DNA from 2 places in the Promicromonospora sp. Marseille-Q5078 genome. Region 2 is predicted to be linked to the other one. Evidence: riboswitches for the same ligand, from Rfam matches in the RefSeq annotation. Region 2 holds a riboswitch; the other holds the start of a gene.

Region 1 (4,407 bases), 3.0 Mb from region 2:
CAGCGAGCCGGAGCCCAGCAGGTGGTGACCGCAGCCCTGGCCGTTGCCGGAGTCGTTGCCCGGGTCCGGCGCGCGCTCGACGCTGCCGGCGGCCTGGCTGAGCGACGCCAGCGCGTCGTACTCGCCGAGGAACGCGATCACCGGGCCGGTGGTGCCCCACTGCGCGGTGAACGCCGTCGGGATCCCTGCCACGTCCCGGGTGACCGACGCGCCGAGCTCCGTGGCGACGGCGACCTGCTTGGCCACGGACCGGTGCTCCTCCCAGCGCAGCTCGGGCTCGGCCCAGATGGCGTCGGCCAGGTCGGTGAGGCGGGGGGCCAGCTCGTCGACGAGCGGCGTGACGGTCTCCAGCGGGGTGCGGGTCGTGCTCAGGACGTCGGTCATGGGGCGCTCCTTCGTGGTGGGACGGGTCTCGGTGGTCGGGGACGGCGGGGAGGGGGTCACGCGGGCGCGCCGTTCTCGGAGGCGGCGGGGGCGCGGCGCACGGCGGAGGCGAGCACCAGCCCGGTCGTGCCGAGCACCGCCACGGCCAGGGCGAACGGGGCGATCGCGGGCACCAGCGGCACGAGCACGAACTGCACGAGCACCCCGACGGCGACGGCGACGCGCAGCGTGCGCCAGTCCGGGTTGCTCGCGACCATCTGCACGAGGATCGCGCCCATGATCGCCGGCAGGACGTACAGCTGGACGGTGCCTACCACGGCGTCCGGGATGACCCGCATCAGCACGGTGCCGAGGAGGCCGACGCACACGGCCAGCGACGTGAGGTGCGTGGTCGCGGCCCCGCAGATCGCGAGGACGGCGGCGAGCTGGCCCTTGCGGGTGTCGGGCCGGGCGCCGATGGTCGACTGGGCGACGATCGCCGCCGGGAGCAGCTTGTTCGAGATGTTCCCGATCATGAACGCCTGGTACATGCTGGCGGGGCCGAGGATCGGGAAGTACGACAGGGGCTCCACGACCCAGATGACGCCGAACGCCACGGCCAGCGTGGCGACCGCGGCGAGCACGGTCGTGAGGTGGACCCCGAGCTCGGCGGCGAGGACCGCGGGCCCGGCGATCATGAGGACCATCCCCAGGAGCATGGTGATGCGGCCCCAGCGGGACGTCGTCGTGTCGAACCGGCGCCAGGACGCGGCGTCGGCGGTGCTGGCGGTGCTGGCGGTGCTCACGGGAGAGGTGGAGCTGGCGGTACCCGAGTTCGTCGTTGCAGACATGAGGATCCCTGCTCTCTGTGCCGGAGTGTCGGGGGCCGGATGGGCCGAGGGCGGGCGGGGGTCGACGCGCGGGGGCGCCGTCAGCCGAGCCCGGCGGAGGTGAGCGCGACGGCGACGGCGAGGCCGGCGACCAGCGCGATCCCCAGCCCCCACTCCTTGAGCCAGCCGGCGTCGAACCTCCGCGAGAGGTGGAGCAGCCCGGCCATCACGACGCCGGAGGACACCGCCACCGCGGCCGGGACGACCCCGGACGCGAGCTGCTGCAGCCCCATGACGGCGAACGCCCCGAGCATCGCGGCGCCGGGCACCACGGACATGGCCGCGGCCGTCCGGCCCGAGACCTTGACCGCGCCCTGCCCGCGCTTGAGCAGCGGCGTGACGATCAGCGTCACGACCATCCAGCCCGCCCCCGCGATGCCCATGGCGAGCAGAGCGGTGGCGAACACCTCCTGGGTCCAGCCGTCCCCGCCGAGCCGGGCACCCATCCCGGTCGCCACCAGCGAGGCGGCGTTCAGCTCGTAGGGGGCGGACCCGATGAGCCCGATCCGCACGAGGACCGCGGGGCTGCCGAGCACGCTGATCAGCGTGATCGCGATGAGGGAGACGGCCAGGGACGGGCCGATCGAGGCGAGGCGACCCGGCGCGGAAGGCGGTGGCGACCTCCGTGGCCTCCATCCCGGCGTCGGGGGCCGCGCGACGCACCGCCCGATAGTAGATGACGCTCTGGAGCGCGATGACGACGAACACCCCGATCGCGGAGACCCAGAGGATCGGCTGGCTCGCGGCGGCGAGCACGTCGGTGGAGTCGGGGGCTAGCTCGGACGCGGCGACGGACATGCGGCCTCCCTGGGTCGCGTCACCGGCGCGGCGCGCCGGTGATCCGTCCCGCTCTGTCCTTCGGCCTGAGAGTGTCGCGCGGTCGAGCGCTTCCCCGTCGGCGGACCCCGTGTGGGGTCACTCTCCAGAGTTCCCTGACCGTAGAGTCCTTCTGCCTGAGAGATTGCGGGTGCTTGCCCCTTCGGCGCTCGCCGGAGCGAGTCTCTCCCCTACGGATCGTCGGGCGCCGGGGCTGGTGGCCCCGACGTCGGTGCTTGCTTCGGGCACCATCGTGCCCGGCCGCCCGTTTCGTGCGGGTTTCCGCCGTGGATCGATCCGGTTCCGGTCCTGCGCCGGGCCGCGAGGGCCAGGCGCAGGCGCGCTCAGACCGCGGTGAACGCCGCCCCGGCGGCGGCGCTGCGCTGCACGGCGTCGAGCACCCGCTGCACCTGCAGGCCCTCGTCGAACGACGGCGCCGGGTCCCGCCCGTCGTGCACGGCCTCCAGGAACTCCTGCAGCTCGTGCACGAAGGAGTGGTCGTAGCCGAGCCCGTGGCCGGCGGGCCACCAGTTGTCGAGCCGGGGTGCTCCGGCTCCGTCGCCAGGATGCGGCGGAAGCCGTTCTCGGCGTCGGGCAGGTCGCGGTCGTACAGCCAGAGCTCGTTCATCGCCTCGAAGTCGAAGGCGACGCTCCCCCGCGACCCGTTCACCTCGAGCCGCATCGCGTTCTTGCGGCCCGTGGCCATGCGGGTGGCCTCGAAGGTCATCAGCGCGCCGCCGTCGCCCCGGCCCACGAAGGCGGCGGCGTCGTCCACCGTGACCTCGCCGAGCTCGCCGGACCCGCGGGCCGCCAGGCCGCCCGACGAGGGCGAGGCCTCGACCGGGCGGTGGGTCACGAAGGTCTCGGTGGTGCCGCTCACCTCGGTGAGGAGCTGGCCGGTGACGAACTGCGCCACGTCGACGATGTGCGACCCGATGTCGCCCAGCGCGCCCGCGCCCGCCCGGTCGCGCTGCAGCCGCCAGGTGAGCGGGAAGGACTCGTCCACGATGAAGTCCTGCAGGTAGACGGCGCGCACGTGGCGCACGGCGCCGAGCCGGCCGGCGGCGACGAGCCGCCGCGCGAGCGCGAGCGCCGGGACCTGGCGGTAGTTGAACGCCACCATGCTGCGCACGCCGCGCGCGGCGGCCGCCCGGGCGGCGGCCGCCATCCGCTCGGCCGCCGCGACGGACGTCGCGAGCGGCTTCTCGCAGATCACGTGCTTGCCGGCCGCCATGGCGGCGACGGCGACCTCCTCGTGCGTGTCGCCCGGCGTGAGGATGTCGACCACCTGGACGTCGTCGCGCTCGAGCACGGACCGCCAGTCGTCGGTGGCCTCGGCCCAGCCGAGCCGGTCGGCGGCCTCGGCTGCCCGCGCGAGGTCGCGGCCCGCGAGCACGCGCATCGCCGTCCGCGCGCGGGGCGTCCCGACGTGGTCGACGGTGCGCCACGCGTGCGAGTGCACGGCGCCCATGAACGAGTGGCCCACCGCGGCGACGCCCACGACCGGCAGGCCGGCGCCGGGACGCTCAGCCACGGGTCGGCCCCGCCGGGTCGAGGGCGGGGTCGAGGGCGGGGTCGAGGGCGGGGTCGAGCGCCGCCCGGACCGACGTCCACGACCCGAGCCGCGCGCGGACGTCGTCCCGCGCCTCGTCCGCGAGCGCCCGCTGGTACGCCCGCTCGAGCACGTCGTCGACGAGCACGCGCGCGCCCGACGTCGCCGACTCGACGGCCGCCTCGACCATCGCCAGGCTCAGCACGTTCTCGTGGACCTCGCCGCGCGGGGCGGGCCCGCCGTCGAGGGCGGCGAGGAAGGCCGCGAGCGACCCCGCGATCCCCTCGCCCCGGTCCTCGGCGCCGGGGCCGTCCGGCGACGACGTCGCCGCCGCGGGCTCGGCGACCGGGTCGTGGTCGCCGTCCCACACCGCGCTGCCGTGCTCGCCCGACAGCCGCCACGACCCGTTCCACGACGTCTCCCGCCCCGGGCTGCACCAGCTGCCCGTGTAGGCGTACCGGACGCCGCCAGTCATCTCGAAGACCGCGGTGGCCGCGGCGTCGCCGGCGTACCAGCTCCACGGCGGGTTGAACGACTCGCAGTAGACCGAGACCGGCTCGGCGTCGAGGAGGTACCGGGCGGTGTCGAACGGGTGGATGGCCATGTCGACCAGCAGCGGGTGCGGCATCTCCTCCCGGAACCCGCCGAAGCGCGGCGCCTTGAAGAACTCCGTGGTGAGCACGCCCGGCCGCCCGAGCGCGGCCGCCTGCGCCCGGAACGCGGAGAGCTGCGGGTTGTACCGGCGGGACTGGCTGACCATGAAGAGCTGCCCGGTCACCTCGGCCG
Region 2 (4,407 bases):
CGTGTACAGCACCGGGAAGAACGGGTCGAGGCGCTTCGCCACGTAGTTCGCGGTGAGGACGGCGGCCTTGGAGGCCTCCGTGAGCCCGTCCGGCCCCATGAGCGCGAGGTAGGCGTACGAGATCGGCAGGATGCCCGCCGACCCGTGCGGCGCCGCACTCACGGGGACGCCGTGCCCAGCGTCGTGCTCCCCCGGAGGCGTGACCGGGTTGGCCGGCAGGAACGGCACCAGGTGCTCCGCCACCGCGACGGGCCCGACGCCGGGGCCTCCGCCGCCGTGCGGGATGCAGAACGTCTTGTGCAGGTTGAGGTGCGACACGTCGCCGCCGAACTCCCCCGGCCGCGCCAGCCCGACCAGCGCGTTCAGGTTCGCGCCGTCGATGTACACCTGCCCACCAGCATCGTGTACAAGGTCGCAGACTTCGCGGACATGCTCCTCGTACACCCCGTGCGTGGACGGGTACGTGATCATGATCCCGGCCACCTGCGCGCCGTGCTGGTCCAGCTTCGCGCGCAGGTCGTCGAGCTGGATCTCGCCGTCGTCCGCCGTCGCCACGACCACCACGCGCAGCCCCGCGAGGGCCGCCGACGCCGCGTTCGTCCCGTGCGCCGACGCCGGGATCAGCACGATGTCGCGGTGCCCCTCACCCCGCGACCGGTGGTACCCCTTGATCGCCAGCAGGCCCGCGAACTCGCCCTGCGAGCCCGCGTTCGGCTGCACCGACACCCCCGCGTACCCCGTGATCTCCGCGAGCTGCGCCTCCAGCGTCGACACCAGCTCCGTGTAGCCCCGGGCCTGGTCAGCGGGCACGTACGGGTGGATGTCCGCGAAGCCCGGCCAGCTGATGGCCTCCATCTCCGCCGTCGCGTTGAGCTTCATCGTGCACGAGCCCAGCGGGATCATCGTGCGGTCCAGCGCCAGGTCCTTGTCGCTCAGCGACCGCAGGTAGCGGAGCATCGAGGTCTCGCTGCGGTGGACGTGGAAGATGGGGTGCTGGAGGTAGGGCGTGGTCCGGGTGACGTCCGCGGGGAGCTCGAAAACCCCTCGCGCGGACGCGTTCACGGGCGCCAGGGCGCCCTCCACTTCGGGAAGGTCTACGTCCGCGCGAGGGGTGTCCGAGCTCCCCGCTTCGTCCGTCACATCGACTACCTGGCCGGTGACGGCGGCGAGGACTGCATCAACGTCGGGCTGTGTGGTCGTCTCGTCGCAGGCGATCTGTACGTGGTCGGCGTCGGCCTTGTACAGGTTGTAGCCGGCGTCCGCGGCGGCCGTGACGACCTGCTGCGCGCGGCCCGGGACGACGGCGCGGACGGTGTCGAAGAAGACCTCGTGCTCGACCTCGACCCCCGCGGCGCGCAGGCCCGCCGCGACGGCGGCGGCGCGGGCGTGGGTGCGCTCCGCGATCGCGCGCAGGCCCTCCGGGCCGTGGTAGACCGCGTACATCGAGGCCACGATCGCGAGCAGCGCCTGCGCCGTGCAGATGTTGCTCGTCGCCTTCTCGCGGCGGATGTGCTGCTCTCGGGTGGCAAGGGCGAGGCGCAGGCCCGTCGCGCCGTCGGCGTCGGTCGACACGCCCACCAGGCGGCCGGGCAGCTGCCGCTCGAGGCCCTTGCGGACCGCCATGAACGCCGCGTGGGGGCCGCCGTAGAAGAGCGGGACGCCGAAACGCTGCGCCGAACCCACCGACACGTCCGCGCCGAGCTCCCCCGGGGAGGTCAGCAGGGTCAGGGCCAGGAGGTCCGCGGCCACCGTGACGAGCGCGCCGCGCTCCTTGGCCTCCGCGACCACGCCGCGCGCGTCCAGCACACGCCCCGACGCGCCCGCCTGCTGCACCACGACGCCCACCAGGTCGCCCTCGGGCAGCTCGCCGCCCGCCGCGACGAACGCCTCCAGGCCGGCCGCGAGCCCGCCGTCGAGCCCCATCGCGACGACCGGCAGCCCGATGGCCTCCGCGCGGCCGCGCGTCACCGCGAGGCTCTGCGGGAACAGGTCCGCGTCGAGCACCACGTACCCGCTCTTCGCGCGCGAGGCGCGCCACATGAGCGCGACGGCCTCCGCCACCGCGGTCGCCTCGTCGAGCAGGGACGCGCCGGCGATCCCCAGGCCCGTAAGGTCCTCCACGGCCTGCTGGAAGTTGAGCAGCGCCTCAAGCCGGCCCTGGGAGATCTCCGGCTGGTACGGCGTGTACGCCGTGTACCAGGCGGGGGACTCGAGCACGTTGCGGCGGATCACCGGGGGAGTGGCGGTGCCGTAGTAGCCCAGGCCGATCATCTGGCGCTTGACCTGGTTCTTCCCCGCGAGGTCGCGCAGGTGGGCCAGCACCTCGGCCTCGGACCGGGCGGCGGGCAGGTCGAGCGGACGGTCCGTGCGGATCGCCTTCGGGACAGCGGCGTCGACGAGGGCGTCCAGGCTGTCGTGGCCGAGCTGGTCCAGCATCGTCGCGACCTCGCGGCCGCGGGGGCCCAGGTGGCGGTCGGCGAACACGTCGGGGTCGTACGCGGGGGAGCCGGGGGAGGTGGTCACGTCGAGCGCTCCGGGAGGTCGGTCGGGCAGGCGGACGGGGACGATCGAGTCCCTCCCCGCTCTGTCATCTGACCACGTGCCGGGCGTCCGCCCGGTCGCACGTCGACCTGAGAGTTTTGCCGGTCCGCCTGGCATCGCCACGGCCTGCGTCACAGCAGGTCAGGACGACGACGGGGCGCGCCGACTTGCACCGTCGGTGGGTCCGTCGTCGACGTCGGGCCAGGGCCGGACGAGGGCGGCGCACCGCTTTCCAGAGTTGCCTCGCCGCGACGGTACGGGGTGCCTGAGAGATTCCCGGGGAGGGATTGCTCCTTCGGCGCCGGCCGCACGCGCACCGGGTGACCGGTCCGACGTCACGGCGCGGGCTCTCCCGACGCGGTTCGAACAGCGTGTTGCGTTGTGCCGCCGATCCTACCCGGGCCGTGTGTCGTCCTCGTGACGCGCCGTGGCCGGGTCGGCGCCGCCCGTCGCCGCCGGCCGTGCGGGCCCGTCCGTCGTGGGCGCGGGCGGCCGCCCGCGCCTCGGCGTCGTCGCGGCCCGGGGCGCCGCGGCGTCGGTCTCCCGCGGGACACCCTCGGCAGGGGCCCGTCCCTTGCGCTCGTCGCGCACCCGTGTGGTGCTCGCGAGCCCGCCGACGAGGATCACCGCCCCCGACAGCAGCAGGTACAGGGCGAGGAGCAGCGCGATCGTCACCGTGTCGTCGGTGGGTCGGGTGAGGACGACGACGCCCAGCACCAGCCACAGCACGGCGTTGGCGAGCTGCCAGTCCCACGCCAGCGCCCGCAGCGCGCGCCCCCGCAGCGCGCCGATCACCCCGACCGCGCCGGCGGCGCAGGCCCAGATCCCGACGACGAGGTACAGCATGGGCGCCGTCATCGACGGCCACAGGACGATCAGCAGCGCCGCGGCGACGCTCAGGATGCCCGCGACGAACCGCCAGCTGACCTCGTCCCCGGTGCTCTGCGCGGTCGTGTCGGCCTTCGACGGCCGGCCCTCGACGATCAGCAGGACGCCCTGCACGAGGATCACGAGCCCGACCAGCCAGCGCAGCCACACCAACCCCTCCTCGGGGTTGAGGAAGAGCAGGACGCCGGCCGCGAGGTAGGCGACGCCCCGCAGGTACACCAGTCCCCACAGCCGTCGCGCCGTCCCGACGGTGCGCCGGGACAGCGGCGCCCCCTTGCCCGACCCCGCGGTGGTGTCGCTCATGCTCGCGATCGTAGGAGCGCCGCGCGTGCGCCGCGCGCCGGAGCGCGGCGGCGGCCGCTGCTCAGCCGAGCTCGAGGTCCCGCGTGACCTCGACCATCGCGTCGACCACGGCGCGCACGGCGGGGCCGGGCTCGTGCCGCGTGGCGCGGTGCCGCGCCACGATGCGCCGGGTGCCCAGCCCGGCCAGCCGCGCGACCTCCAGGCCCTCGGGCACGTCCCCGCCCTCGAGCGCGAGCGCGGGGAGCATCGCGACGCCTTGGTTGGCGGCGACCAGGGCGAGCGCCGTGTCGAAGTCGAAGAACGAGTGCCGGGTGGTGACCGTGGTGCCGAGCGTGCGCCCGAGGCGCCGCAGCGCACGGTCGGACGCCGTGCCCGCCTCGGCCCCGATCCACTGGAGCTGCGCCAGGTCGTCGAGCCGCTCGGGCATCGGCAGCGCGGCCGGGACGACGACGCACCACGGCTCGTCGATCAGGGGCACGTCGTGCACGCCGCGGGGCGCGGGGGCGTCCATGTCCGCGTCGCGCTCGAGCAGGACGACGTCGAGGTCGCCGGCCCGGAGCATCCGGATCGCCTCCGCGGGCTCGTGCTCGCGCACGTCCACCTCGACACCCGGGTACTGCTCGGCGAGGTCGGCGAGCATGGGCGCCACCACGGCACGGATCGCCGACTGGAACG

Evidence for each region. Region 2 has a riboswitch for glycine ahead of gcvP (aminomethyl-transferring glycine dehydrogenase). Riboswitches for the same ligand answer to the same signal wherever they lie in the genome.
Region 1: linked by a shared signal. The riboswitch ahead of ACQFYA_RS14770 (DUF5058 family protein) and the one ahead of gcvP (aminomethyl-transferring glycine dehydrogenase) in region 2 are both predicted to bind glycine.

The regions. Positions count from the first base shown of each region.
Region 1 is NZ_JBNPQG010000001.1:3,168,328-3,172,734, forward strand. It holds gene ACQFYA_RS14755 (amidohydrolase) at 1-384, opposite strand, end outside; gene ACQFYA_RS14760 (hypothetical protein) at 441-1,169, opposite strand; gene ACQFYA_RS14765 (DUF5058 family protein) at 1,295-1,789, opposite strand; partial or broken gene ACQFYA_RS14770 (DUF5058 family protein) at 1,911-2,051, opposite strand; glycine riboswitch at 2,103-2,181, opposite strand; glycine riboswitch at 2,185-2,271, opposite strand; partial or broken gene ACQFYA_RS14775 (Gfo/Idh/MocA family protein) at 2,414-3,540, opposite strand; gene ACQFYA_RS14780 (Gfo/Idh/MocA family protein) at 3,596-4,407, opposite strand, start outside.
Region 2 is NZ_JBNPQG010000001.1:173,541-177,947, reverse strand. It holds gene gcvP (aminomethyl-transferring glycine dehydrogenase) at 1-2,523, opposite strand, end outside; glycine riboswitch at 2,784-2,906, opposite strand; gene ACQFYA_RS00785 (HdeD family acid-resistance protein) at 2,935-3,732, opposite strand; gene ACQFYA_RS00780 (LysR family transcriptional regulator) at 3,794-4,407, opposite strand, start outside.